One region of the Streptomyces sp. NPDC056296 genome, then DNA from elsewhere that is predicted to be linked to it. Evidence: riboswitches for the same ligand, from Rfam matches in the RefSeq annotation. Region 1 holds a riboswitch; the other holds the start of a gene.
What was found. Region 1 has a riboswitch for cyclic di-AMP ahead of ACFCZF_RS01290 (transglycosylase SLT domain-containing protein). Riboswitches for the same ligand answer to the same signal wherever they lie in the genome.

Region 1 (14,083 bases):
CCCAAGGACCGCGGGGGACCGGGCCGGCGCCGACTGCTGATCACATCCATCACGGCCACCTGCGCGGTCCTGGTCGCGGTGCTCGCCCTGCGCGACGCCTCCGGCCCCGCCGACCCGGCCGACGACCCGAAGTGCCGTCCGACCGAGCTCCTCGAACCGCCCTGCGGCGCCTGGTTCGGTGCCTTCGTGCCGCACGACAAGTCCGACCTGGCCGAGAAGGTGCACGCGTACGAGAAGAACGTCGGGCGCGAGCTCGACATCGTGTACACGTACCACGACATGTCCGCGGTCACGGACACCCGCCTGGAAGGTCAGCTCCTCACCGAGCAGGAACAGCGCGTCGGCGAGGACCGCATGCTGCTGCTGTCCTGGGAGAGCAAGTGGTGGGGCGGTACGAAGCAGCAGCAGCCCACCTGGAAGCAGATAGCCGCCGGCGACCTGGACGACTCCGTGATCGACGTGCAGGCCCAGCGCATCAAGGAGTACGGGCAGCGCACGGGGAAGAAGGTGTTCCTCTCCTTCGACCTGGAGATGGACACCCGCACCCCGGACAACGGCACACCGGCCGACTACGTGCGGGCCTACCGGCACATCCACGACCGGTTCCGCGAGCTGGGCGTCGACAACGTCGTGTGGACCTGGATCATCACCGGCTACCTGGACCACGCCGACCTGTTCGAGAAGATGTATCCGGGCGACGAGTACGTCGACTGGATCGGCTACAACCAGTACAACTACTACCTCTGCCACAAGACGGACTGGCTCAGCTTCGCGCAGACGCAGCACGCCACCCACGACTGGATCCGCGCCAATCTCTCCGACGACAAGCCCCTGATGCTCTCGGAGTTCGGCAGCGCCTCCGACCCGAAGCGGCCGGACCGGCAGGCGGACTGGTACGCGCAGGTTCCCGGCGTGCTCAAGGAACTGGAGGGCGTCAAGGCCGCCCTCCAGTGGAACTACCGCGACCCGGGACCGCACTGCGATCTGGCCGTGGCCAATGACCGGGCGTGGGCCAGCCTGCGCGAGGTGGTCGCCGACCCCCACCTCAACCAGCCCCGCGAGTGACCGCGGTCAGCCGGCGAACTCGGGCCCCCGCACCATGGCCCGCCCCCGCCGGTACCACCGCCACGCGACCGTGCTCGGCCCGTCGCGGTAGGGGGCGATCCGGACGCCCCCTCCCGCCAGCCACGCCTCGACGTCGGCGACCGTGTGGCTGCGCCGCACGATGAGCCGGGCGATGCGGTACCGCTCGTCGCGGTCGGAGCTGAGCGCGTGCCGCACGGCGGTCGCCGTCTCGTACCCGGCGCGGGCCGACAGCGACCGCACCTTCGCGCTGTTGTAGCCGTGCGGGTAGGCGAGGTGGCGGACCGGATGCCCGAGGGCGTCCTCCAGTACGGCCTTGGACGTGCGCAGTTCGTACGCCAGACCCTTGGCGGACAGCGTGTCGAGCTGGGCGTGGGTGACGGTGTGGCTGCCGATCTCCATGCCGGAACGTTCCAGCTCCACCGTCGCGTCCAGGGTCATCATCGGGGCCGGGGGGAGCAGACTGCGGCCGCCCGGGGCGATGGCTCCGGTGGTGAGATAGGCGGTGGCGGGCAGCGCACGCTCGGCCAGCGCCTCGGCCGTGGGGCCGGGCAGGTCGGCGAAGCCGTCGTCGAAGGTGAGCAGCACCGGCCGGGGCGGCAGGGGCGCCCGCCCGGCGAGGTGGTCGGCGAGCACGCTGATCGTGACCGGTGTCATGCCGCTGTCCACGATCGCGTCCAGATGAGCGGCGAACTCCTTCGGGGTGACGGTGAACTCGGCGATCCACGAGGGTGGATCGTCCATCACCGCGTGGTAGAGGAAGACGGGTATGTGCCCGCCAGCCCCGCCGGCCCCACCCACCCCGCCCGCTGAGGGCACGCCCTTTCGCGCCCCGGACGCCTCACTCATCGCGCCTCCAGTCCGACCGTACGCAGGGCGCGACGGGCCCGCAGATAGCCGACGGGGCCGTACAGCATGCCCCGGCGCTGCAGCCGGGACAGGCGCCGCGGCCAGGGATGCGTACGGGAGTCGTGCCCGCCCGGCCCCTCCGCCGCCGCGTCCGCACCGTCGCCGGTCGCGCGTACGGCGGTCAGCCCCCGCGCGTGCGCCAGTCCGCCCGGCACCCGGGCGAGGAAGGCCGGCAGCAGCGCGGGCCGGTTCACCAGGATCGCCGTGAGATACGCGGTGAGGCCGGCGCCGTAGCCGTAGGCCTGGGTCTCCAGGTCCCGCCAGGTCTCCCGGTGGTGGTGCCAGACCAGCGCGTGCGGCGTGTAGCGCAGCCGCTGCCCCTGGGCGAGGACGCGCACGAAGCCGTAGAGGTCGTCGCCGCCCCGCGCGCGCGTGCCCGCGCCGGTCGCGGGGTCGAAGCCGCCGACCGTCCGCAGCACGGCCGTACGGAAGGCCATGTTCGCGCCGGAGCCGAACCGGCCCGCGGTGAACGGGAACAGCGGCTCGTCGGCGGGCGGGTGCCCGGGGTCGTACGTCCGCGGGGTGAACCCCTTCGCGAAGCCGCCGTGGCTCTCCAGGAGCACCTGGGCGGGGGTGCGCAGCCGCGCGGGCAGGATCAGCCCGGTGGCACAGCCCAGGCGCGGGTCGGCGGCGAAGGGGGCGGTCAGCTCGCTGAGCCAGCGGGGGTCGGCGACCACGTCGTCGTCGGTGAAGGCGACCACCTCGCCCCGTACGGCCGCGAGACCCCGGTTGTGGGCGATGGCGAGTCCGGGCACCGGTTCGCACACGTACCGCACCCGCTCGCCGTACTTGCGCTCGACCAGCTCCCGGGTCTCGCCGGTCACGGGCGCGTTGTCGACGACGACGATCTCGAAGTCCGGGTGGTCCTGCGCGAGCAGCGAGTCCAGCGCGCGGGCGAGCTGGTCCGCGCGTTCCCGGGTGGCGACCACGACACTGGCGGACGGCGGCCGGGGCAACGGCCCGGGCGGCGCCCCTTGCGGCAGCTTCCGGGCGAGCCCGGACAGTACCTCCGTGGGATCCGCGCCCTCGGGTACCTGTCCGAGCACGGTACCGACGGGTCGGCCCGCCCGTCTGACCAGGAGGAACACCGCGCCGGACGTCACCGGCGGGCTGCCCGGCCCGGGTCTCAGCTCCGCCCCCTCGGCGCCCGCCGCCCGCCCGTCTTCCCCGGGGCCGAGATCCAGCTCGGCGACCTGCACCGGCCCGATGCTCAGGAACCCCTCTATCTCCTGACGTGTCCGTGTCTCCTGCCACGCACGCCGCACACCGGCCATGCGCCCACCCCCTCGTGGTTGCCCTCCGTCACGACCGGCGCAGCCGGGCCGCGCCCCTCAACGTCCGTACCGCCAGCGACGCCAGCCGGGGCCGGTCGCGCACGAAGCCGTGCGCGCGGCGGGCCGGCTCGCGGCCGAGCCAGTGCAGCGCGGCGCCCGCCCCCACTCGCGTCGCCGCCCCCTCGTACACGGGCAGGCCACCGGTCTTCAGCGCGTCCTTGTACTCCGCGGGGCCCCGCCCCATGTCGAGCATGCCGATGCCCTCGGCGGCGGCTGCCTCGGCCATCCGCAGATGGAGCACAAGACCCGGCGAGTACTTGGCGAACTCCGGGTCGTACGCCGGGAACCAGCACGCCAGGACCGTCGCCGAGCGCAGTCCGAAGTGGGCGGCGACGGGCCGGCCGTCGGCATAGAGCACGGACAGCGTGCCGGTGCACTCCGGTGCCCGGGTCCTGGCGAGCCGCCCGACGAGCCGGGTGATCCACTCCTGCGCGAACCGGTCCCGGCGTCCCGTCCTGCGGTACTGCGCCGACTTCCACTCCATGAGCGTGCGCAGCGCGGCCGGATCCCGCTCGTCGAACACGAAGCGCACGTCCCCGACCTGACGGCCGAGCCTGCGTTCCTTGGCGAGGGTGGTCTTGAGGAACTTCGGCGACCCGTCGCGCAGCACGCTCTCGTACGCCCCGTAGCCCTTCTCCACGTCGATGACGTAGGTGGTGTGCTCCTCGGCGGCGTGGCGCACGAAGAGCTCCTGCTCCGCCTCCAGGTTGTCGAAGGCGAAGCTCGACAGGGAGCAGGCCCGCAGCAGTTCGCGGATGTCCGGGGCGAGGCCCGGGCGCAGCACCGCCCCCTGGCAGTCCGACACCCCGAGTCCGATCGCCCGGCCCTGGCCCAGCGGTCCGCGCTCGTGCGGCAGGAAACCCGCCGCCTCACCGCCGTCGTACACCACCGCGATCCGCGCCCGCGGCCGCACCCGGCCCACGACGTCGGTGAATTCCGGTTCCATGAACGGATTGCGTGGTGCCGTCGACTTGGCGCGCAGCTCGCGCCAGTGCTCCCGTTCCCCCTCGCCCAGTTCCTCCGGCCTGAGCACACGCACACGTCCGCTGTTCAACCCGACCCCCCGATCAAGTCCCCCCTGGACAGAAGGAAGGTACCCCCGGGGGCCGTCCGGCCGGTAGGTAGCGGACCATCTTGTTGCCAACCGGTGCACAGGCCTTTAACCGGCCTTAGCCGATGAAGCCGATGATGTGCCAGGTTTTGGACACGAACGTGCGTCCTCGTGCGCAGTCCTGCCGCACTCGTGCGGACTCGTGCGGACCTCGCGCGTCCTCGTTCGGAAGCGATCGCGGGTGAGTCGGACAGGTGCGGTGTCCGTATTCTCTGATCATGGACCGCACCGCGTATTCACTCGTCGCCACCGACCTCGACGGCACGCTGCTCCGCGGCGACGACACCGTGTCCGACCGGTCACTGGCCGCGCTGGCGCGGGTGTCCGAGGCCGGTGCGCGGCATCTGGTGGTGACGGGGCGGCCGGCGCCCCGGGTGCGGCCCCTGCTCGACCGCCTCGGCCGCACGGGGCTCGTGGTGTGCGGCCAGGGCGCCCAGGTGTACGACGCCGGCGCGCACCGGATGCTGTGGTCGGTCACCCTGGACCGGGAGCTGGCCGAGACCGCGCTCGGCAAGATCGAGGCCGAGGTGGGGCAGGTGCACGCGGCGGTCGACCAGGACGGTGTCGACGGCCTGACGCTCATCGAGCCGGGCTACCTGATGCCGCACCCGACGCTGCCCGCGGTGCGGGTCGAGCGGCGCGACGAGCTGTGGAGCGCGCCGATCAGCAAGGTGCTGCTGCGCCATCCCGAGCTGTCCGACGACGAGTTGGCTGCGACGGCGCGCGCGGTGGTCGGTTCCCTCGCCACCGTCACGATGTCGGGTCCGGGGACGGTGGAGCTCCAGCCGTGCGGCATCACCAAGGCCACCGGCCTGGCGCTGGCCGCCGAGCGCCTGGGCGTGGGCCGGCGGCGGACGATCGCCTTCGGGGACATGCCCAACGACATCCCCATGTTCGACTGGGCGGCCCACGGTGTCGCCATGGCGGGCGCCCACCCCGAACTCAAGGCGGTGGCCGACGAGGTCACCACGACGAACGAGGACGACGGCGTGGCCGTCGTCCTCGAACGGATCTTCAGAGCCTCTTGATACGGCTCAGAGCCTCTTGATACGGCTCAGAGCCTCTTGATACGGCTCAGAGCCTCTGGTGCGGCTCAGTACGCGCCGAAGACGTTGTCCATCGAGCCGTACCGGTCGGCCGCGTAGTTGCAGGCGGCGGTGATGTTGGCGACCGGGTCGTACGGGTCCCAGGAGGTGCCGGGCACGTGGTAGGCCTCGAAGGTCGGGGCGATCACCTGGAGCAGGCCCTTGGACGGGGTGCCGTTGATGGCGTTGATGTCCCAGTTGTTGATGGCCATCGGGTTGCCGGAGGACTCCCGCATGATGTTGCGGTGGATGCCCTCGTACGACCCGGGGATGCCGTGCTGCGCCATGATGTCGAGCGACTCCCGGATCCAGCCGTCGAGGTTGTCCGGGTACGTCGTCGCCGCCGTGGTGGCGGTCGCGGCGGTCGTGGCGGCGGCCGGGGTGGCCGCGGAGGCGCTGGTGGCCCCGATGAGCGGCAGGGCGAGCACGGCGGCGCCGGTGCCGGCCACGGCGAGCTTCCGGGCGAGGCGGGTGGTGCGGGCGTGACGGTTCTGACCGTTGGCAGACATGCTTGAGTCCCTCTCCTTACGCCTGCGAGGTGAGCTGTCGGGTTCGGGCGGGGAGGTGCCCGGCCGGGCCCTGACGGGCACGGCTTCACCCCGAGCCGCTCCGGTGGTGACCGGTGCGGCGACTTACCTGGGTCCCCCGCTCCTGCCTGCGAGTTTGTTGGCGGATGACTGTGCGTCCGGGCGGTGGCAGGATTCGGCGTCCGCCCGACAGGCCGGGAACGTATGCGAGAGCACATGTCCGAAACAAGTGCAGGAATCACCCAACGCGCCTGTTGACCTTGGTCTGAGGTGTTTGAGGCGCTTGATCCTTTGCGGCTGCCAAGGCTCAACTGGCTTGCGGGGCAAAGGGAGGGCACAGTCGGCGGCGGGGTTGCCTCCAGGTGGGGCGGAGTGAGCCAACTCACGGGCTTCAACAAGGCTGGCAAATCGGGCATTAGGGCCAACCTGGAGTCAATCGGCCACAGGTCAGGAGGGCTTCGGGTCTCGGCCGGCTGCCGGGCGGGCCCGCCGTCCTGCGCGTCTCGTCTCCGGCCCCGCTCCGGTCGGTGTTTCCGCGCGCTGTGCGGGCATCCGTTCGGGACGGGATCGGGACGGGAGTGGGGCGGGATCGGGGCGGGATCGGGGTGATCCGAGCGGGTGACGTATTCGGCGTGCGGGCCGTTGGGAGGGGTGATGTGATCTTCGACGGCGGGTTTCGGCCCCCGGTGATGGCGATCAATATCTGCTCATATCACCTGATCAAAAACATACCGCGCATGATCCGATACCGACCGGCCTGTAACGGTGGGCGCTAGCGGTGATCGAAAGGTGACCGGATACGCTGACTTGAGTGGTGGCAGCGACCTATCGACAAACCAGGTAATCGCCAGTAGACACCAGCAGACAGGAGACCCCTCGTGACCGTCGTCGGGCCGTTCGGGCTGAGCGTGCGGGACCAGGCTCTGGAAGCCGATGTCCAGGCCGGATTGGTTGCTGTCGAGGAAGGGTTGCTTGAGGCAACCAAAAGCGAGGTTCCGTTCATCACGGAGGCCGCCCAGCATCTGGTGCGGGCCGGGGGTAAGCGTTTCCGGCCACTGCTGGTGATGCTCTCCGCCCAGTTCGGCGACCGCTACGCCCCCGGCATCGTGCCCTCGGCCGTCGTCGTGGAGCTGACCCACCTCGCCACCCTGTACCACGACGACGTGATGGACGAGGCCGCCGTACGGCGCGGCGTCGCCAGCGCCAACACCCGCTGGGACAACTCGGTCGCGGTCCTCACCGGCGACTTCCTGTTCGCCCGCGCCTCGCAGATCCTCGCCGACCTCGGTCCCGAGGCGGTCCGCGTGCAGGCCCTGGCGTTCGAGCGGCTCGTCACCGGCCAGATTCTGGAGACGGCGGGGCCGCAGGACGGCCGGGACCCGGTCGACCACTACCTGGACGTGCTGGGCGGCAAGACGGGCTCGCTGGTGGCGGTCTCCTGCCGGTTCGGCGCGATGATGTCCGGCGCGGACGAGACGGTCGTGGACGTGCTGACCCAGTACGGCGAGCGACTCGGCGTCGCCTTCCAGCTGGCGGACGACGTCCTGGACATCGCCTCCGACTCCCACGAGTCCGGGAAGACGCCCGGGACCGACCTGCGTGAGGGCATCCCGACCCTCCCGGTGCTGCGGCTGCGCGAGCGGGCGGCCCGGCTGGGGCTCGCCGAGGACATCGCCCTGTGCGAGCTGCTGGACTCCGACCTGGGCGACGACGCGCGGCACGCGGAGGCGCTGCGGCTGCTGCGCGCCCACCCCGCGCTGGAGCAGGCGCGGCGGGACACCGTCCGGTACGCCAAGGACGCCCGGGCGGCGCTGGCCCCGCTCAAGGAGTGCGAGGCCAAGTCCGCGCTGGTGGAGCTGTGCGATGCCGTGGTGCACCGGGCCGGCTGACCGCCCGGTCGCGTACCCCGCCCCCTACGGGCCGGGGGAGTCGCACTCCCTCCGTGTCATCCCGCAGGAGTAGGCGGAGTTGAGCCCGCGGTCTGACGATTCCGCTTGGCCGATTTGGTCAGATGGACACCACGGAAACACCAATCCTCACCGATTCGGGTGAGAATGGCGGCTCACGGGTGAACGAGCGCGAGGTCGTGAGACAGCCGCCGCCGACGACGGAGGTAGGGCACACATGGCACCGATCGATTCCGACGACAACACGACCGCCGGGGAGGGCGAGGGCCTGCGCGCCGGACGGCGCAGGGCCGCGCGGTACGTCGTCCCGGTCGCGGTGATGGGAGTGGCGGCCGCGACGATCGGGCTCGTCCCCGCGCTCGCCGACTCGGGGGACCCCGACCTTCCGAAGGTCACCGCGGAGCAGCTCATAGAGAAGATCGCCAAGTCGGACGTCGAGCAGCTGTCCGGCACGGTCAAGATCAGCACGGACCTGGGTCTGCCGGACCTCGGCGGCCTGGAGAGCGGCCTGATGTCCGGTATGTCCGGCGGTCCGGGCTCGGGAGGGGACGAGGACGGCTCCGCCGCCGACCCGTCGGCCAAGCTCACCGAGCTGGTGTCCGGCACCCACACGCTGCGGGTCGCCGCCGACGGCCCCGACCGGCAGAAGCTGTCGCTGCTGGAGAACGCCGCCGAGTACAGCCTGATCCACAACGGCAAGGACGTCTGGGGCTACGACAGCGAGTCCAACGAGGTCTACCACTCCACCACGTCCGGCAGCGCCGAGCAGCCGGAGAAGGAGGTGCCGGCCACCCCGAAGGACTTCGCCGACCAGGCTCTCAAGGCGGTCGACGACACCACGTCCGTGACCGTCGACGGCACCGCGCAGGTGGCCGGCCGGGACGCGTACCGACTGGTGATCAAGCCCAAGCAGGAGGGTTCCACGGTCGGCGCCATCAGCGTCGCGGTGGACGCCGAGACCGGCATGCCGCTGAAGTTCACGCTGACCCCGTCGAGCGGCGGCGCCGCCGTGGTGGACGCGGGCTTCACCAAGGTCAGCTTCGCGAAGCCGGACGCGTCGACGTTCGACTTCACCCCGCCCAAGGGTGCGAAGGTCACCGAGGGCGACGAGGTGGCCAAGGCGCCGGAGCACGGGCGGGAGGCCGAGGGTGACCTCGCCGAGGAGATGGAGGGCCTGAAGGGGACGGACGGCCTGAAGGGGACGGACGGCCTGAAGGTCATCGGCGAGGGCTGGAACTCGATCGCCACCTTCGACACCGGCGGCCAGGGCCTGCCCACGGCCTCCGCGGGCGGCGACCTCGGCGGCTTCCTCGGCTCCTTCGGCGACCAGGTCAAGGGCGACTTCGGCTCCGGCACGGTCTTCAAGACCCGCCTGGTCAACGCCCTGATCACGGACGACGGCAAGGTCTACGCCGGTGCGGTCACCAAGGACGCACTGGTGAAGGCGGCCGACGCGGCCCAGTAGGCGTCAGGCGCAGGCGTCAGGCAGGTTCAGGCGTCAGGCAGGCGTCAGCCGTCAGGCAGGCGTCAGGCGTATGGCACGGAGCAGCTACGACGAAGCGAGGGAGCCGATGGCCGAAGCGTCCGCCACGGAAGCGGAGAGCCCGGACCAGGGGGACGGCGCGGACGACGCCGTCATCGCCACCCGGGCGCTCACCAAGCGCTACCGCGGCGGACAGCTCGCCGTCGACGGTCTGGACCTGACCGTCCCGGCGGGCAGCGTCTTCGGCTTCCTCGGCCCGAACGGCTCCGGCAAGACCACCACCATCCGCATGCTGATGGGCCTGATCGAGCCCACCTCGGGCACCGCCCGGGTCCTGGGCCGGCCCATGCCGCGCGCGGCCCGCACCGTACTGCCCCAGGTCGGCGCCCTCATCGAGGGCCCCGCCCTGTACGGCTTCCTCTCCGGACGCGACAACCTCCTGCGCTACGACGCCGCCGACCCGGCCGCCGACCCGCGCACCCGGCGTGAGCGTGTCGCGGCGGCGCTGGATCGGGTGGGCCTCGCGGCCGCCGCCGGCAAGAAGGCGAAGGCGTACTCGCTCGGCATGAAGCAGCGCCTCGGGCTCGCCGCGGCGCTGCTCCAGCCGCGCCGCCTGCTGGTCCTGGACGAACCGACCAACGGGCTCGACCCCCAGGGCATGCGCGAGATCCGCGCGCTCGTGCGCGAACTGGCCTCCGACGGCACGACCGTCTTCCTCTCCTCCCACCTGCTGGACGAGATCGAGCAGGTGTGCACGCACGCCGCCGTGATGACGCAGGGGCGACTGATCAGCCAGGGCGCGGTCGCCGACCTGGCGGCCGGGGCGCGCGGCCGGCTGGTGGTGACCACACCGGACGCGGGGGAGGCGGCCAGGGTGTTGAAGGAACAGGGGGCCGGGGACGTGGTCGTCGCCGAGGACCGGGTGACGGCGGAGCCACCGGACCGCGACCTCGCCGACCTGAACGCCGCCCTGGTCGCGGCCGGTGTCCGCGTCCGCGGCTTCGGAGTGGAACGCGCCTCCCTGGAGGACGCGTTCGTGGCGCTTACCGGGGAGGGCTTCGATGTCGCGGGCTGACACGTCGGGGGCTGACACGTCACGGGCCGAGTCCTCGCGGGCCGAGTCGTCGCAGGCAGAGGCGCGGGCCGAGGCACCCCGGCCCGCGGTGCGTGCCCCGAGCCCGCTGTGGTCCTTCGGGCTGCTCCGCAGCGAACTGCTGATCACCTTCCGGCGCTGGCGCACCCTCGCCCTGCTGGGCGTGCTGGCCGCCGTGCCGGTCCTGGTGGGGATCGCCGTGAAGATCGAGACGAGCGACGGGGCGTCGTTCGGCGGTGGTGGCGGAGGCGGTGGCGGCGAGGGCCCGGCGTTCATCTCGCAGATCAGCAACAACGGTCTGTTCCTGGTCTTCACCGCGCTCGCCGCGACCCTCCCGTTCTTCCTGCCGATGGCCGTCGGCGTCGTCGCGGGCGACGCGATCGCGGGCGAGGCGAACGCGGGCACGCTCCGCTACCTCCTGGTCGCCCCGGCCGGCCGCACCCGGCTGCTGCTCACCAAGTACGCCACGGTGATCGCCTTCTGCCTCGCCGCCACCCTGGTGGTCGCGGTCTCGGCGCTCGCGGTCGGGGCGCTGCTGTTCCCGGTCGGTGAACTGACCACCATCTCCGGCACCCGGATCACCTACGCCGAGGGCCTGGGCCGCGCCCTGCTCATCGCCCTGGTCGTGGCCGCCTCGCTCATCGGTGTCGCGGCCCTCGGCCTGTTCGTCTCGACCCTGACCGGCAGTGGCGTCGCGGCGATGGCGACCACGGTAGGGCTGCTGATCACCGTCCAGATCCTCGACCAGATCCCGCAGCTCGACGCGCTCCAGCCGTACTTCTTCTCGCACTACTGGCTGTCCTTCGCCGACCTGATGCGCGAACCGGTCTACTGGGACGACCTGGTGCGGAACCTCGGCCTCCAGGCCCTCTACGCGGCGGTGTTCGGCTCGGCGGCCTGGGCGCGGTTCACGGCGAAGGACATCACCTCGTAGGCACGGTGTCCGTCTGCTCGTACGGAAAACGGGCGAGCGGCGCCTCCTGTGCGAAGAAGGTCTTGGCGCCCGCCAGCGCCTCGGTGTCCTTCAGGACGTCACCGGGCTTGCTGCCGTTGCCCAGCAGTACCCCGCCGAAGCGCATGCCCATGTAGGCCGCCGAGTTGCTCAGGGTGCCGATCAGCGGGTCGGCGACCTCCTGCTCCTGATGCGCGAGCGCGGTGACGCCCCACAGGGTGCGGCCGGCCAGGGTCGCCTTGAAGTCGAGGCCGGGGGTGCGCAGCCAGCCGGACCAGTAGTCGAGGTAGCGCTTGACCGGGGCGGACAGCGAGTACCAGTACAGCGGCGAGGCGATCACGATGTCCGTGGCGGCGAGCGTGGCGTCGAGCAGCAGGCCCGCGCTGCCCTCCGTGGGGCGGAGGTGGTCGCTGTCGTGCCGCAGGTCCTCGAAATCGGGCAGCGGATGCTCGGCCAGGTCGATCCACGTCTGCTCGACGTCCGTGGGCAGTTGTTCGGCGGCGCGGCGGGCGAGCAGTTCGGTGTTGCCGTCGGGTCGGCTGCTGCCCAGCACGAAGAGGAAGCGGCGGGCCATGAGATCTCCCTGGAATGGTTGGCGTGCGCGAATACCAGCACGTGCATTATATGCACACGCAAGTAACTATCTCTATCTGTCCACTGTGTGCGAGTGGCTCAGCGCACCCGCCCGGTGAGGCGGACCAGGGAGCCGGTGCCCCGTGGAGGGCTTCCGTCCGTGTCGCCGAGGCGCCAGGCGGGGACCCATGGAACGCGATGGACGTCCACGGCCGCTTCGAGCAGCTTCACGCGCTGGGCGAGTGGCCGGGGCAGCCGCCCGGGCGCGTCCGCGACGAGGACGACGGAGTCGAGGTCGAGCCCCGCCGGAGCCTGCCCGTGCCGGAAGGCCGCCACGGCACGGTGGACCGCCGTCAGCCCGGCCGCGTGCGTACGGGCGACGAGCAGCACCGACGACGGGTCGCCTGGGCCGGGCCAGCCGCGTCCGCAGTCCTGCCCGCCGTACACGGCGGCGAGCGTCGAGACGCCGGCGCCGCCGTGGGCGCCGACCCAGGAGAAGCGCCGGGGGGCGGTGGGGGAGGGGGCGCGCGGCGGTCCCGGGGCCGGGGGCTCCGAGGCGGGCGGCTCTGAGGACGGTTGCGCCGGGGTGGGCGGCTCTGAGTACGGTTGCGCCGGGGTGGGCGGCCTTGAGGCGGGTGGTGCCGGGGCGGGCTGCCTTGAGGCGGGTGGTGCCGGGGCGGGCTGCCCTGGGGTGGGTGGCGTCGCGGGCGGCTCCGGTACGGCCACCGGTCCGCGGATCCAGATCTCCGGTCCCTGTCGCATGCCAGTCCGCCTGCCCGGTCCCCTTCCGTGGCACGCCCCCGCGCGCCCGCCCCGTATCGACCCGCCGATACGGTCGTGACCTCCTGGAACGAGCCTGTGACACCCCGGTGACGTGAGAATCGCGAGCGAGCGGAGAGACTCGACAGTAGGTGTACGACAGGCATGACAGGCTCTGGACGGCAGGTAATCGAAACCGCCGACGGAAGCCGCCGATGAGTGGGGGAACGATGTCTCGACTCGGCCGCGAGAAGCAGCGGGACCACGAGGGCGCCGAGCGCTCGCCCGCCCCCGCTGCGACGCCGATCGACGTCCGCGTGCCGGTGGCCGATTCCGACGCACGCAGCGCTTCGATCGACGGCTCGCTGATCGTCGCGGCCCCCGGCGAGGAGATCCAGAACGCCGTCCTGAACCGCCTCCACCGCCTCGCCCTCGCCGCCGGTCACCCGGTCCACGCCATGATCCACGACGAGCGCATCGGCTACTCCGTCCCGCTCCGCGTCGACCCGGACGGCTCCAGCCACCTCGCCGCGGAGCCGGTTCCGACGGCTCCCGAGGAACCGGCCGTACGGCGTGACCAGCACACGCACGTCCTGCGGACGGTGGAGCCGGTACGGGACAGCGCCCCGACGTTCCGCCTCCCGAACGTGCCCGAGCCGCAGCGGACGCCGGCCGGCGAGTCCGCGCCGACGTTCACGCTGCGTGCCCTGCCGGAACCGGCCGAGGGCGCGGCGCCCGGCACGGTGGCGCCGCCCACGGGGGAGTTCGGTCCGCCGCCCCGGATGGACGGAGCTTCCGCGACCGGCGCCCGCGAAGACGCGGCACCGCCGGCACCGCCGGCACCGCCTGCATCACCGGCCGCACCTGGGCCGATCCAAACTGCTGAGCCGATCCATGGTCCTGAGCCGATCCATGGTCCTGAGCCGATCCATGGTCCTGAGCCGATCCATGGTGCCGAGCCGATCCATGGTGCCGAATCGAAGGACGGTGCTGAGCCGATCGCCGCCCCCAGGCCGGTCGCCGCTCCGAAGCCGCCCCCCGTCCCCGAGCCTGTCGCCGACCTCGACCCCGACCCCAAGCCCACTCCCGCCCGCGGCTTCGACGCCGTGGCCGAGGCCGTGCTCGGGGACGAACCGCTCACCGCACCCGGTGACGCCACCGCCCCCGCGCTCCTCGCGGAGCCGACGGCCCGCATCAACGAGGCCGTCAAGGAGGGCCGGACGGAGGCGGCCGCGCAACTGGCGGAGCAGACCGTGGCCGAAGCCTC
Region 2 (14,083 bases), on a different contig from region 1:
GACATCCGGCGCTGGCTCGCCGAGGACCTCGGGTACACCGGCCTCGACCGGCAGACCGAGAACCTGATCATCGCCGTGTACGCACTGCTCGACGACCGCGCCTGGGTGTTCCACTCGGGCCCGGAGACCGCCGCACCCGACCTGACGTCGATCGCTCCCGGCTGGGCCCTGCGCGCCCAGCCGCTGCCCGACAAGGACGTGTACGAGGCGGCCCGGGACCAGGCCGCCCGCCTGTTCGGCGTGCCCGCCAAGCCGAACCCGTACGCCCGCCACGTCAACAAGCTCGCCGAGGACGTGCGCGTCCGCGCCGGGAGGTTCGAGGACGACGTGATCGCCGTACGCGCCACCCTGGAGCGGCACGCGGCACTGCTCGGCCTCGACGGCCCCGACCCGGCCCCGCGCACGATCGTCCTGCGGGAGGCAGCCGGGCTGCTCGCACGGCTCACTCGGCACGCCACCGACGCCACCGCGCTGGTCGCGGAACTCGCCGGACTCTCCTACGAGACACCCGCCCGTGAGCTGGCCCAGGCCATGGAGAGCGCGGCGGAAGTCCTGGCTGCCCTGGACGGCACGGACTGGCGGCTGCTGAAGAGCGTCCGCGAGCTGACCGGCCGCGACGACAGCGTCGGCGACCGCGCGAGCCGGCTTCTCGCCCAGCTCACCGAGGCCGGCCGCGCCTCGGAGTACGAGCGGTCGCTGGTGCCGGTACTGGGCGGCGTACGGGAGACAGCGATGGCCGTCGTCGATGCCGCGCTGCGGGTCGAGCGGACCGTTCCGGTCACCCCGGAGCCGCCCGCGCCGGGGCCCGAGCAGGTGTCCCTGACCCAGCACGGGAATCCGGCCGTGCCCTCGCAGCCCGTCCTGCCGAGGCCCGCCGACGGGGAGCCGTCCGGAGCGGCGCCGACCGGAGCCTCCCTGCCGCCCGGTACGTCCGCCGGGGGCGTCCGGCGGGTCATCGGTGCGGGGACCAGTGGCCTGGAGACCCTCATGACCGAGCTGACCGCCGTACGGCAGGAGATCGAGGAGTTCCGGGCCGGGCATCCGGACGCCGAGGTGGAAATCATCTGGCGCCGGGCCGACGGCACGGACAGCACCGGCCGGGACTCCGGCGGCGCCGATACCGGAGGTACTCGTTGACGACCACGCGTCCCGTCGTCGGCCGACGCGCGATCGAGGTCCTGCTGCAGGCCGAACTGCCCAAGGCCGTGGACCGACGTCTCGTGCTGGTCGACGCCGCCTACGAGTTCCGCGGCCAGGAGACCGAGTTCGGTCTGCGCATCGACGGCAGGACCCACTGGGTGCGGGTCAGTGACCAGGACTCCGTGCTCGGTATCACCGACGCCTGGCAGCGCCACCGCGCCGAGGCCGAGCCGGACCGCGCCGACGTCCTCGTCGTCACCGGGCAGGTCCCCGCCGACCAGCTCGGCTGGGACCTGCGGGCGCACGCCGTACGTCACCACCCCCTGGCCGTCGACCGCGCCGACATCGTCAAGCAGCTCTTCGGCGCCGCCGACCTGGACACCCGCATGGCCGGGGAACGCTGGCTCCTCGACGCCCTCCTTGAGGCCGAGCCGGTCGACGGCTGGCCACGCGTCGGCGCGGTCCTCACCCGCGACCGCGCGGTGCGGGCCCTGATCGCCGCACGGCTCGGGATCGGTGACACCGTCTCCGAAACTCTCGACCTCGACGCCGACACCCTGTTCGTGTGGTCCCGGAACGTTACCGGGCCGGCACGCTACGCCGCGCTGTCCGCGGCCGAGCGGGACGGAATCGGCGCATGGCTCGCCATGACAGTGGGGTTCGCCGCTCCGACCTTGCTGGCTCTCGCCGCCGACGGGCGGGGCACGGACGCCCTGCCGCTGGGCGCCCTCGCCTCCGCCGCGCTGTCCTCCACCGCGGCAGAGGCCGCCGGGTTCGCCCTCGGTACGCTCTTCGGCTCGGCGCTGGCCTCCTTCGACGCCCTGCGGCCCTTCGCCAACGCCGCGACCGGCGTCCTCAGCCGCTGGATCGCCCAGGCCGAGGGCAGCGGGCCACAGCGCGGCGCGGCCCGCGACCGCGTCCTCGACGTCCTCGACCACGCCGACCGGCTCGCCGCCGATGCCCGACTCAGCCCTTTGATCGGCGCCGACCGGTTGCTCCCCTCCGGGTACCGGGCGCGGCTGCGCGCTCTGGCCGCCATCCTCGACGGACCCGCGGCGCCCGCTGAAGCCGCCCTGCGGGAACTGACCGAGCACCAGCTGAGCGGGCTGTACGCGGAGTCCACGGAGACCGCCCGCACCGCGGTACGGCTCGTGCGCTGGATGCGGGCGCCCCTGCCGGAAGTGGAGTCGGTGGCCCAGGGCGTGCGCACCCACCTGGCTTCGTCCGGCTGGGCCGACCTGGCCGTGGGCGTCCTCGCCGAAGGGGAGAGCTCCCGGGACCCGGCCGTCGCCGACGCCTACCAGCGGCTGATAGGAGCCGTACGCGCCCGCCGCGCCGGACTCGACGAGGCGTTCGCCCGCAAGCTCACCCGGTGGGCCGAAACCGCCTGCCAGCAGGCACCGGGCGGCGCCCTGCTGATCGAGGACGTTCTCGCCCAGGCGGCGGCGCCCCTCGCCCGCGACGGCGGCCGGCCCCTGATCCTCGTCCTGGACGGCATGAGCGCCGATGTCGCCGTCCAGCTCGCCGGGGAGCTGGACCGGCGCGTGTGGACCGAGGTGGTGCCCAAGCCCCGTGAGGGAGCCCGGCCTGCCCGGCAGGCCGCCGTGTCCATGCTGCCGTCCGTCACCCGGCCCAGCCGCACCTCCCTGCTGTGCGGGCAGCCGGCCGAGGGCGGACAGGACAGGGAACGCAGCGGATTCACCACCTTCTGGAAGAAGCGCCACCGGGGCGCCCACCTCTTCCACAAGGGCGGCTTCGAAGGCCCGCCCGGTCACCGGCTGGCACCGGAACTGCTCCAGGCGCTCGCCACCGACGACATCGTCGCCGTCGTCGTCAACACCATCGACGAGGCGCTGGACGACGGCCGGGAGGGCGCCCGGGGACGCTGGTCGATCGGCGACATCGCCAAACTGCCCGACCTGCTGAACGCCGCCCGCGACTACGGCAGGCCCGTCCTGCTCGTCTCCGACCACGGCCACGTCCTCGACCGCACCCCGCGCGGGCGGCAGCAGCCCTCCGCAGAGGGAGTCGAAGGCGCCCGCTGGCGCACCGGTACGCCGGGCGACGGCGAGATCACGGTGTCCGGGCCACGGGTGCGTACGCCTGGCGGCCGGGCCGTCCTGCCCTGGCGCGAGGACCTCCGTTACACCGCCCGCCAGGCCGGATACCACGGCGGAGCCTCCCTGGCAGAAGTCACCGTTCCCGTGATCACTCTCGTACCGTCCGCCGACCAGATCCCGGCCGGATGGACGCTGCTGCCCATCGAGGACATCGCTCCCGGCTGGTGGCGAGGCAGCGACGAACACCCGCCCGCCGCATCCGTGTCTGACACCCGGACCCCCGCGGGCGGGACACGCCGACAGAAGCTGGAGCCGCAGAGCGAGGGCATCTTCGAGGTGCCGGGTCAGGGTTCGCTCGGGGAACGGACCGTGCGGTCGGATCCCTACAAGGCTCAGCGCGAGTTCGTACGGCTCGCCCCGGCGGACAAGGCCGTCGCCGCCGTACTCGACGCACTGCTCACGGCGGGCGGGAAACTGTCGCCCGGAGCGGTGGCGGCTGCGGCACAGGCGGCCACGGGCAAGTCACAGCGCAACCCCGAGCGATTCGCCACCGTGCTGGAACGCCTCCTCAACATCGACGGTTACCCCGTGCTCCAGCTCATCGAGTCCGGACGCACCGTCCAGCTCGACAAGGCGCTGCTCGTGCAGCAGTTCCTGGGAGAACCGGCATGAGCGGCGGGCCCGCACCCGGAACGGACATCAGCCTCGTCCGCAGGCGCGACGTGATCGACGCCCTGCGGCGGGGCACCGTGCCCCAGGCCGGTCTCGGCCTGTTCGCCGTCGGCCTGGAGCGCTTCGAGACCGCCCTCGACGACGACCTCGCCATCGTCGCCCGCGGTGGCTCCGCCTTCCACGCGCTGCGCGGCGAGTACGGCTCCGGCAAGACGTTCTTCGCGCGCTGGCTCGCCGAACGGGCCAAGCGGCAGGGGCTCGCCGTGAGCGAGGTGCAGATCTCCGAGACCGAGACGCCGCTGCACCGCCTGGAGACCGTCTACCGTCGGCTCGGCGAGCGTCTCACCACGGTGACCCACCCGCCGTCCGCGCTCCGGGCCGTGGTCGACTCATGGTTCTACGCACTCGAGGAGGAGGTCCTCGACGGCGGTGAGGCCGCCGAGGACGACGAGGAGGCGCTGGCCGAGGCGGTCGACGCGCTGCTGGAACGCCGGCTCACCGACGTGGCCCGCACCACCCCGGCCTTCTCCGCGGCCCTGCGCGGCTACCGGCGGGCCGTGGCGGCCGGGGACGGTGCGGGCGCGGAGGCGCTGATCGCCTGGCTCGGCGGGCAGCGCTCCGTGGCGGCGTCCGCGAAGCGCGCCGCCGGCGTCCGGGGCGACCTCGACCACTTCGCCGCTCTCGGCTTCCTCCAAGGTCTGCTCACCGTGCTGCGGGACTGCGGGCACCCCGGGCTGCTCCTCGTCCTCGACGAGGTCGAGACCCTCCAGCGGGTGCGCAGCGACGTGCGCGAGAAGTCCCTGAACGCGCTGCGGCAGCTCCTCGACGAGATCGACGCGGGCCGCTTCCCCGGACTGTTCCTCGTCATCACCGGCACACCGGCCTTCTACGACGGTCAGCAGGGCGCGCAGCGCCTGGCGCCGCTCGCCCAGCGACTGGCCACCGACTTCACCACCGACCCGCGGTTCGACTCACCGCGGGCCGTGCAGCTGCGCCTGCCCGGCTTCGACCTGACCTCCCTCGGCGAGCTGGGCCGCAAGGTACGGGACCTGTACGCGGGGGCCGCCCGCCATCCCGAACGGCTCACCGAGCGGGCCGACGACGCCTACCTCGACGAACTGGCGCGCGCGGTCACCGGATCGCTCGGTGGCAAGGTCGGCGTCGCGCCGCGGCTCTACCTGCGCAAGCTCGTCGCCGACATCCTGGACCGCGTGGACGAGTTCGCCGACTTCGACCCGCGCGCCCACTACGCGCTCACCGTCAACACTGAGGAGCTGACGGAGACCGAACGGAACGCGGCCGTGAGTGCCGCGGAGATCGCCCTGGACCTGGACCCGTGATGAGCGACACCGGCGCAGGCGAACACCCGCACGCGGGAGAGGAGCTCGCCGACGTCTTCGACCTGCTCGACCCGGTCCTTGGCCACCACATCGTCAACTCGCTGGGCTGGCGTTCCCTGCGTCCCCTCCAGGAGGCGGCGATCGAACCGCTCCTCGGCGGCGAGGACGCGCTGCTGCTCGCCCCCACGGCCGGCGGCAAGACCGAGGCCGCCGCCTTTCCGCTCCTGACCCGCATGGGCCGGCACGGCTGGAAGGGCACCAGCGTCCTGTACGTCTGCCCGCTCAAGGCCCTGCTCAACAATCTTCACCCCCGGCTGAGGACCTACACCGAGTGGCTGGGTCGCACCGCCGAGCTGTGGCACGGCGACATCACGACGCCGCGCCGCCGCCGCATCCTCACGCAACGTCCCGACATCCTCCTCACCACGCCGGAATCCCTGGAGTCCATGCTGGTGAGCACACACGTCGATCATCGCGCCTTCTTCTCGGGACTGCACACAGTCGTGGTCGACGAGGTGCACGCCTTCGCGGGCGACGACCGGGGCTGGCACCTGCTCGCCGTACTCGAACGCCTGAGCCGTACGGTCGGACGCCCGCTCCAGCGCGTCGGCCTCTCGGCCACCATCGGCAACCCGCAGGAGCTGTTGAGCTGGCTCCAGGGCTCGGGACGGGGGCGAAGGCCCGCCCGTGTCGTGGCCCCGCATCTGGACGGGCACTCCGACTCCCGCCAGGCAGTTTCCCCTCCGTCACCGCCGCCACCTCCCGGGAGCATCGAGCTGGACCACGTCGGTTCGGTCGCGAACGCCGCGACCGTCATCGCGGCCCTGCACCGGGGCGAGAAGCGCCTGGTCTTCTGCGAAACGCGCCGTACGGTCGAGGAACTGGGCGAACGGCTCCGTGCGAAGGGCGTCACCACCTTCCTCTCCCACGCCTCGCTCGCCGTCGACGAACGACGACGTGCCGAGGCCGCCTTCGCGGAGGAACGGGACTGCGTGATCGTGTCCACCAGCACCCTGGAACTCGGGATCGACGTGGGAGACCTGGACCGTGTCATCCAGCTCGACGCACCCTCTTCTGTCGCCTCCTTCCTGCAACGCCTCGGCCGCACCGGCCGACGCCCCGGCACGACACGCAACTGCCTCTTCCTGGCCCTGGACGGTGAAGGGCTGCTCTCCGCCGCGGCACTGCTGCTCCAGTGGTCCCGCGGATGGGTGGAGCCGGTCGTCGCCTCTCCCGAGCCACGCCACCTGGTCGCCCAGCAACTCCTGGCGCTCTGCCTGCAGGAACAGCGGGTCGGAGAGAACCTGTGGCAGGAATGGTGGAACGGCATGGGGCCCTTCGGGTCGGGCGCCGCACCCGTCGTACGTCACCTCGTGGAGCAGGGGTACCTCGACGAGGACGGCGGACTGCTGTTCGTCGGACCGGAAGCGGAACGCCGCTACGGCTACCGGCACTTCATGGACCTGACAGCGGTTTTCACGGCCCCACCCGAGTTCACCGTGTTCCACGGCCGCACCGAGATCGGACGCACCGACCCGGATCTGCTCACCGAGCACGTCGAGGGCCCACGCAAGCTGCTGCTCGCGGGGCGCAACTGGCTGGTCACCTACATCGACTGGAACCGCAGGCGCTGCTTCGTGGAACCGGCCGACGAGGGCGGACGCGCGCGGTGGAGCGGATTCGCGACCGTCCGCGTCCGTTCCTTCCACCTCGCCCGTGCCGCCCGCGACGTCCTGCTCGGGGAGGACCCGCCGGTCCGGCTGACGCCCCGCGCGGCCACCAGACTCGCCGAGGCCCGCGACAGGCACCTGCACACCGTCCACCCCGGCGGAACTCTCGTCACCCGACACACCGACGGCGACATCCGCTGGTGGACCTGGGCGGGCCACCGGGCCAACGCCACCCTCGCTGCGTCCCTGTCAGCCGTCGTCGTGCCGCATCGGCGGGCCAACGACCAGTGGGTCCAGCTCCGGGAGGACGTCACCCCCGCAAGCTGGCGTGCTGCCGTCGCCGGAGTCCCCTCGGGGCTGTGCCTGCCCGAGGTGGACGAGCGGGCCGTGCGCGGCCTGAAGTTCGCGGAGGCACTGCCGACCCGGCTCGCGGTGGCGACGCTCGCCGCGCGTACCGCGGACGTGCCCCATGCCGGCGAGGTCCTGGCGGAGCCGGTGCGGTTCGTCCGTCTCACGGGCACCTAGCGGCCCTCGGTCGTCGTTCCCAGTCCATCCGCCCGTCCCACCGGAGTGCTGCCTGATGCCCCTCCCCTACGTCCTCCTCTCCGCCGCCGTCTCCCTCGACGGCTACCTGGACGACACCGGCCCCGACCGGCTCCTGCTCTCCTCCCCGGCCGACTTCGACCGCGTCGACGAGGTGCGGGCGTCCGTCGACGCGATCCTCGTCGGCGCCGGCACGATCCGGGCCGACAACCCGCGGCTGCTGGTGAACTCGGACGAGCGGCGCGCGGCCCGGGTCGCAGCCGGGGAGGCGGAGTACCCGCTGAAGGTCACGGTCAGCGCCACCGGCGAGCTGGACCCGGCGGCGCCGTTCTGGCACACGGGCGGGGAGAAAGTGCTCCTGACCACGGACGACGGCGCCCGGCTGGCCCGCGCGCTGGGGATCGGCGCCGACGTCGTGCCGCTCGGCCCGGCACTCGACTGGCACGCGGGCCTGGAGTACCTGCACGACCGGCGGGGCGTGCGGCGGCTCATGGTCGAGGGCGGCGGGACCGTGCACACCCAGTTGTTGCAGCGGGAACTCGCCGACGAACTCCAGCTCGTTCTCGCGCCGCTGTTCGTGGGGGACCCGGCCGCGCCCCGGCTGTTCGGGCCCGGCGCCTACCAGGGTGGGCGGCTGCGGCTGGTGGAGTCGCGGCGCATCGAGGACGTGGTGCTGAACCGGTACCTGCCCACCGCGCCCGGCTCCGGTGACCGCGTGGCCGCCGCCGACCGGCACTGGCTGGCGCTCGCCTGTGAGCTGGCGGAGCTGTGCCCGCCGTCCGGGACGGCGTTCAGCGTGGGGGCGGTCGTGGTCGCCGCCGACGGGACGGAGCTGGTTCGGGGGCACTCGCGGGAGGGGGGCGACCCTGTCGTGCACGCCGAGGAGGCGGCGCTCGCGAAGGTCGACCGCGCCGATCCGCGGCTCGCGGGCGCCACCGTGTACAGCAGCCTGGAGCCCTGCGCCCGCCGCGCCTCCCGGCCCGCGCCCTGTGCGCGGCTGATCCTCGACGCCGGGGTGCGCCGCGTGGTCACGGCCTGGCGGGAGCCGGACACCTTCGTGCCGGGGGCGGACGGGAGCGGGGTGCTCGCCACCGGGGGCGCCGTCGTCGTCGTACTGCCGGAGTACGAGTGGCGGGCGAAGGCGCCGAACCGCCACCTGGAGGGGTAGCGGGAGGGGTGCGGAGATACGGATGTGCATTCCACCCCCGGGATGACGTACAGTAGAGACACAACGGCGCGGGGTGGAGCAGCTCGGTAGCTCGCTGGGCTCATAACCCAGAGGTCGCAGGTTCAAATCCTGTCCCCGCTACTCAAGGCCGAAGGCCGGAATCCATGAGGATTCCGGCCTTCGGTGTGTTTGCCCCTCGCACATGCTCTGCGTACGCGCCCCTCGCACGCGCCCCGCGACGTCACCCGCTCGGCCCTCACGGCTCGCCCCCCGCCCCCGCTCCGGGAAACCTGGAGGACGGGACGGCAAGCGGCGCGAACGTGCGGGGTGGCGGGAGACGAGTGTGCGGCCAGGTGACGTGGAGGACGAGGGAGCGTACGCCCGGGCCGGCGGCCGGCTCCCCGGCGATCCCGTGCCCGACCCCGGCCTCGGCGACGGGCCGGAGCGCGTGCCGCCGCTCGCGGGGCTGCCGACCGCGGGGCCACCGCCGCGGCGGACCTCGTACGGGCGGACTTTCGTACGCCTGCTCCCCGTGCTGCTGATCGTCGCCGCCGTCCTGTACGACATCTTCACCCCGAGATACTTCACCGCAGGCCCCCTCTACACGGCCGCGCCCCTGGTCGCCGCCCCGATCTACTCACGGCGCGGCACGGCGCTCACCGGTGTCGCGGTGGTCGCCGCCGTCATCGGGCTGCAACTCGGCAAGGGCGTCATCCACTACGTCGACTCCCTCACCGAGCTGATCACCATCGCGACGGTCGCCGTGCTCGCCGTCCTCGTGAACGGCTTCGTCCGTCGCACCGGCGAGCGCCTCGTCTCCGTCCGCGAGATCGCCGAGGCCGCCCAGCGCGCCGTGCTGCCCGAGCCCGCCGAGCGGATCGGCGGTTTCGAGATCGCCGCCTGCTACGAGGCCGCGCAGGCCGACGCCTTCATCGGCGGCGATCTGTACGCGGTGCAGGACAGTGCGCGCGGCATCCGGCTCATCGTCGGGGACGTACGCGGCAAGGGCATGGGCGCGGTGGCCGCCGTCGCCGTCGTGATCGGCGCGTTCCGGGAGGCCGCGGAGCAGGAGGCGACGCTGGAGGCGGTGGCACAGCGACTGGAGCGGGCGCTGGCGCGCGAAGGAACCCGGCGGGACGGACTGGACGCCTTCGAGGGGTTCACCACCGCCGTACTCGCCGAACTCCCGCACGGCGACGGGATCGTACGCATCGTCAACCGCGGCCACCCGCCGCCCCTGCTGCTGTACGCCGACGGCACCCTGCGCCCGCTGCCCGCCCGGGAGTCGGCGCTGCCGCTCGGCATGGGCGAGCTGGGCGTGTGGCCCGACCGCGCGGAGGAGGCCGACTTCCCCGGTGGGTCCACGCTGCTGCTGTACACCGACGGACTGTCGGAAGCGCGGGACGGGCGGGGCGAGTTCTACGAACCGCACGCGCGGCTGGCCGGCCGCGTGTTCCGGCATCCGACGGAGCTGCTCGACATCCTCGCCGAGGACGTGCGCCGGCACTCCGGGGGCGGCATGGCCGACGACATGGCGCTGCTCGCCGTACGACGACCCTGATCGAAACTTGATCAACATCACCGGACGTGACGGACCGACCGCCCTGCGCATAACAACTGACGCACCATCAGAAACTTGTGCCGCGAAGGGGAATACCGAAGCGCGGTCAACTCGCCCGGTTTTCACCGATCGTGAGGCGTACGTCCGGGCCGGATTCGTTAATGATCAAGAGGAACGGCTTGGAATCCGAGCCCCGCGTCTATTAACGTTCGATAACGCAGCGCGGTCGTCCCAGCCGTCACAGAAGGCGGCTCCGTGCGCACGCGCCGAATCCCGCAAGGGAACCGGGGAACCACCACATTGGGGTGAATCGCTCGTACGACGCCGTGGAGACACGGCGGATATACGCGCGTAGGAGACCTTCCTGCTCCGAACCCGTCAGCTAACCCGGTAGGCGAAAGGAAGGAAAGGAGTACGCCCACGTGGCGTCCAACCGGCCTGCCCCCGAGGCCCCGTTCGTGCCCAGCGGGCACGACACCGACACCTTCGGCTACGACGGCTACCGCACCGAAGAGGGCCCCTGGGAGGAGTGGAATCCCACCGCGGACTCCATCCGCCCCGTACGCGGCCGGCACCGCGTCGCCAAGCAGCGCGGCGGGCTCGCCCGCAGCTCCACCGTCCTCGGCGTCGGTGTCATAGCCGCCGTCGGCGCGGGCGGCATGGCCAGCGCGCAGACCGGCAAGCCGCCGGTGTCGATCTCCATGCCGGACCTGCCGAACGTCGGCTCGCTCATCTCCGACGAGGAGAAGCCGGAGCCGGAGGGCTCCGCCACCCCGCTCAGCAGCATCGGCACGGTCGCCGCCGACACCTCCTCCTCGGAGAGCGCCACCGACGCCGGTGAGACGCTGCGGGCCCGGATCATGGCGCAGGCCGAGCAGCAGCAGACCCAGGTCGAGATCAAGGCCGCCGCCGAGGCCGCTGCCGCCGCCGAGAAGAAGGCCGCGGAAGCCGCCGCCAAGGCGGAGAAGGAAGCCGAGGCCAAGGCCGCCGCCGCCAAGAAGAAGGCGGAGGAGGAGGCCGCGAAGAAGGCCGAGGCCGAGCGGCTCGCGAAGCTGGCCAAGCAGTACACGCTGCCGACCTCCTCGTACACGATCTCCTCCAGCTTCGGCCAGGCCGGCGCCTACTGGTCCTCCGGCTACCACACCGGCCTCGACTTCGCCGCCCCCACGGGCACGCTGCTCAAGGCGGTGCACAGCGGCACGATCACGTCGGCCGGCTGGGACGGGTCGTACGGCTACAAGACCGTGCTCACCCTCGATGACGGCACCGAGATCTGGTACGCCCACCAGTCCTCCATCAGCGTCAGCGTCGGCCAGGAGGTCACCACCGGTGACGTCATCGGCCGCGTCGGCGCCACCGGCAACGTCACCGGCGCGCACCTCCACATGGAGGTCCACACCAGCGGAGGCGGCGGTATCGACCCGATGGCGTGGCTGCAGAGCAAGGGCCTCACCCCCTGAGTCCCGCCGCGCGCGGCGCCGTTCTCTCCGGTCCCCGGCGGTCCTGACGACGACCCCCCGACGTCAGGGCTGCCGGTTTGCGGGATCTTTGCCCCGCTTCCGGAATCGCCGGATCCGGTGCGTTCGTTGACGCAGGACATGACTTCTCTGCGCAAGCTCGGCTCCTCCGACCTGGAGGTCTTCCCCCTCGCCCTCGGCGGCAACGTCTTCGGCTGGACCGCCGACCAGGGCACTTCCTTCGCCGTCCTCGACGCCTACACGGCGGCGGGCGGCAACTTCCTCGACACCGCCGACTCCTACTCCGCGTGGGTCGACGGCAACAGCGGCGGCGAGTCCGAGACCGTCATCGGCGAGTGGCTCGCCTCCCGCGGCAACCGCGGTGACGTCGTCCTCGCCACCAAGGTCAGCCAGCACCCCGAGTACCCGGGCCTGAGCGCCGCGAACATCAAGGCCGCCGCCGACGCCTCGCTGCGCCGCCTGGGCACCGACCACATCGACCTCTACTACACGCACTTCGACAAGCCCGAGGTGCCGGTGGAGGAGATCATCGGCGCGCTCGACGAGCTGGTGAAGGCGGGCAAGGTCCGGCACATCGCCGCCTCCAACATCTCCGCCGAGCGGCTCGCGGAGTCCCTGGCCTTCTCCGACCGTGAGGGCCTCGCCCGGTACGTGGCCCTCCAGCCCCACTACAACCTCGTCTCGCGCGACACCTACGAGGGCGAGTCGCGCGACCTCGCGGAGCAGGCGGGCCTGGCCGCCGTGCCGTACTACGCCCTCGCGTCCGGCTTCCTCACGGGCAAGTACCGGCCCGGCGCGGCCGTCGACAGTCCGCGGGCGGGCGGTGCGGCGAAGCACCTGGAGACCGAGCGCGGCCGGCGGGTCCTCGCCGCCCTGGACGAGATCGCCGAGGCCCATGACGCCCCCGTCGCCACGGTCGCCCTGGCCTGGCTGGCCGCGCAGCCGACGGTGGCCGCGCCGATCGCGTCCGCGCGCACGGTGGAGCAGCTGCCGGCGCTGCTGGGGGTGGCGGAACTGAGCCTGACGGAGGGCGAGGCCGGGAGGCTGACGGAGGCGTCGGCCTGAGACCGGGTGCCGCCGTTACGGCCGGTAGTGGCTGGGCGGGGAGTACGGGTGGTACGGGGTGTACGCGGCCGGTGCGGGGTACGGCGTCGGGGCCGCCGCCGGGGCCGCCGCCGGGTGGCCGGGCCCGTACGCCGACCCGTACGCCGACCCGTACGCCGCGCCGTACGGATGCGGCCAGGTCCGCGCGGCCATCGGTGCGGGCGGCGCCGTGGCCCGGGCCGCGTAGTCCAGTGCCGGACGCGCCACCTCGCGCCGGTGCCACAGGGCGTCCAGCAGTTCCCGCTCCCGTACGGCGAAGTCGGTGCCCGCCCTGCCCCGGCGCCCGCGCTGTCGCAGGAACGCCAGCGAGGTCGCGTACGCCTCGTACTGCGCCACCGTCCGCGCCGCCTCCTTCCCGGCGTGCCGGGAGGCGTGCCGGCGGGCGATGCGGCGGGCCCGCATCGAGCCGAGCGCGTACGGCTCGGTCGGCGCCAGCCATCCGGCCATGACGTACACGGGGAGTTCGGCGCGTACGGTGCCCAGTTCGCGCTGCCGGGTCCAGATCACCAGCCAGGTCAGCAGGCCGAAGGACGGCACCATGAAGGCCCCGTACACGGCGAAGAAGCCGTACTCGCCGAAGGCCGCCGAGCCGTTCCACAGCGCGTGCACGCCCATCGCCAGCAGCAGGCCGGCCAGGGGGAGCAGGGCGCGGCGCAGGCGGTGGCGGCCCGCGGAGAGCGCGGCGAGGCCGAAACCGATGCCGGTGAGCACGGTGAAGAGCGGGTGGGCGAAGGGCGACATGACGATGCGGACGAAGAAGGTCGCCGCGGTGACGGAGGCGATGCCGCTGTCACCGGTGAGCTGGTCGGTGCCGAAGGCGTTGCCCAGGTAGAGGATGTTCTCGGTGAAGGCGAAGCCGGTCGCGGTGACGCCCGCTATGACGACGCCGTCGACGATGCCGGTGAAGTCCCGCCTGCGGAAGAGGAAGACCAGGAGGACGGCGGCGGCCTTGGCGGACTCCTCGACCACCGGGGCTATGACCGTGGCACCCAGGGTGTCCGCGCCGGCCGGGTCGGCGGTGGCCGTCGCTATCCATCTCGTCGCGAAGCTGTTGGCGACGATCGCTATCAGCGCCGCCGCGCAGGCTCCCCAGGCGAAGCAGAACAGCAGGTTCCGCCACGGCCCGGGCTCCACCCGGTCCAGCCAGCGGAACGCGGCCATGAGCAACGGCACGGGCAGGACCGCGAGGCCGAGCCCCACCAGGAACCCCTGTGTGCCGGTCTGTTCGCGCACCAGGGCCAGGATCACCAGGCCGGAGAGCGCGAGCAGGGTGATCAGCGCGCCGTAACGCACCCAGGGGCGCTGCCACCAGTGCGGATGCGTATGCGTCCGCGTCGGCGGACGCGT

Region 2: linked by a shared signal. The riboswitch ahead of ACFCZF_RS25570 (M23 family metallopeptidase) and the one ahead of ACFCZF_RS01290 (transglycosylase SLT domain-containing protein) in region 1 are both predicted to bind cyclic di-AMP.

What each region holds. Positions count from the first base shown of each region.
Region 1 covers NZ_JBHJRX010000001.1:251,299-265,381, reverse strand. The annotation lists gene ACFCZF_RS01315 (glycosyl hydrolase) at 1-1,065, shown strand, start outside; gene ACFCZF_RS01310 (polysaccharide deacetylase family protein) at 1,072-1,827, opposite strand; gene ACFCZF_RS01305 (glycosyltransferase) at 1,929-3,266, opposite strand; gene ACFCZF_RS01300 (GNAT family N-acetyltransferase) at 3,295-4,359, opposite strand; gene ACFCZF_RS01295 (HAD family hydrolase) at 4,656-5,465, shown strand; gene ACFCZF_RS01290 (transglycosylase SLT domain-containing protein) at 5,531-6,031, opposite strand; cyclic di-AMP (ydaO/yuaA leader) riboswitch at 6,037-6,204, opposite strand; gene ACFCZF_RS01285 (polyprenyl synthetase family protein) at 6,928-7,938, shown strand; gene ACFCZF_RS01280 (outer membrane lipoprotein carrier protein LolA) at 8,174-9,421, shown strand; gene ACFCZF_RS01275 (ABC transporter ATP-binding protein) at 9,528-10,514, shown strand; gene ACFCZF_RS01270 (ABC transporter permease) at 10,501-11,466, shown strand; gene ACFCZF_RS01265 (flavodoxin family protein) at 11,456-12,058, opposite strand; gene ACFCZF_RS01260 (DUF6668 family protein) at 12,157-12,819, opposite strand; gene ACFCZF_RS01255 (tetratricopeptide repeat protein) at 13,047-14,083, shown strand, end outside.
Region 2 covers NZ_JBHJRX010000036.1:80,004-94,086, forward strand. The annotation lists gene ACFCZF_RS25535 (hypothetical protein) at 1-1,137, shown strand, start outside; gene pglZ (BREX-2 system phosphatase PglZ) at 1,134-3,872, shown strand; gene brxD (BREX system ATP-binding protein BrxD) at 3,869-5,212, shown strand; gene ACFCZF_RS25550 (DEAD/DEAH box helicase) at 5,212-7,407, shown strand; gene ACFCZF_RS25555 (dihydrofolate reductase family protein) at 7,463-8,593, shown strand; tRNA gene ACFCZF_RS25560 (tRNA-Met) at 8,661-8,734, shown strand; gene ACFCZF_RS25565 (PP2C family protein-serine/threonine phosphatase) at 8,952-10,154, shown strand; cyclic di-AMP (ydaO/yuaA leader) riboswitch at 10,409-10,565, shown strand; gene ACFCZF_RS25570 (M23 family metallopeptidase) at 10,577-11,614, shown strand; gene ACFCZF_RS25575 (aldo/keto reductase) at 11,753-12,697, shown strand; gene ACFCZF_RS25580 (PrsW family intramembrane metalloprotease) at 12,713-14,083, opposite strand, start outside.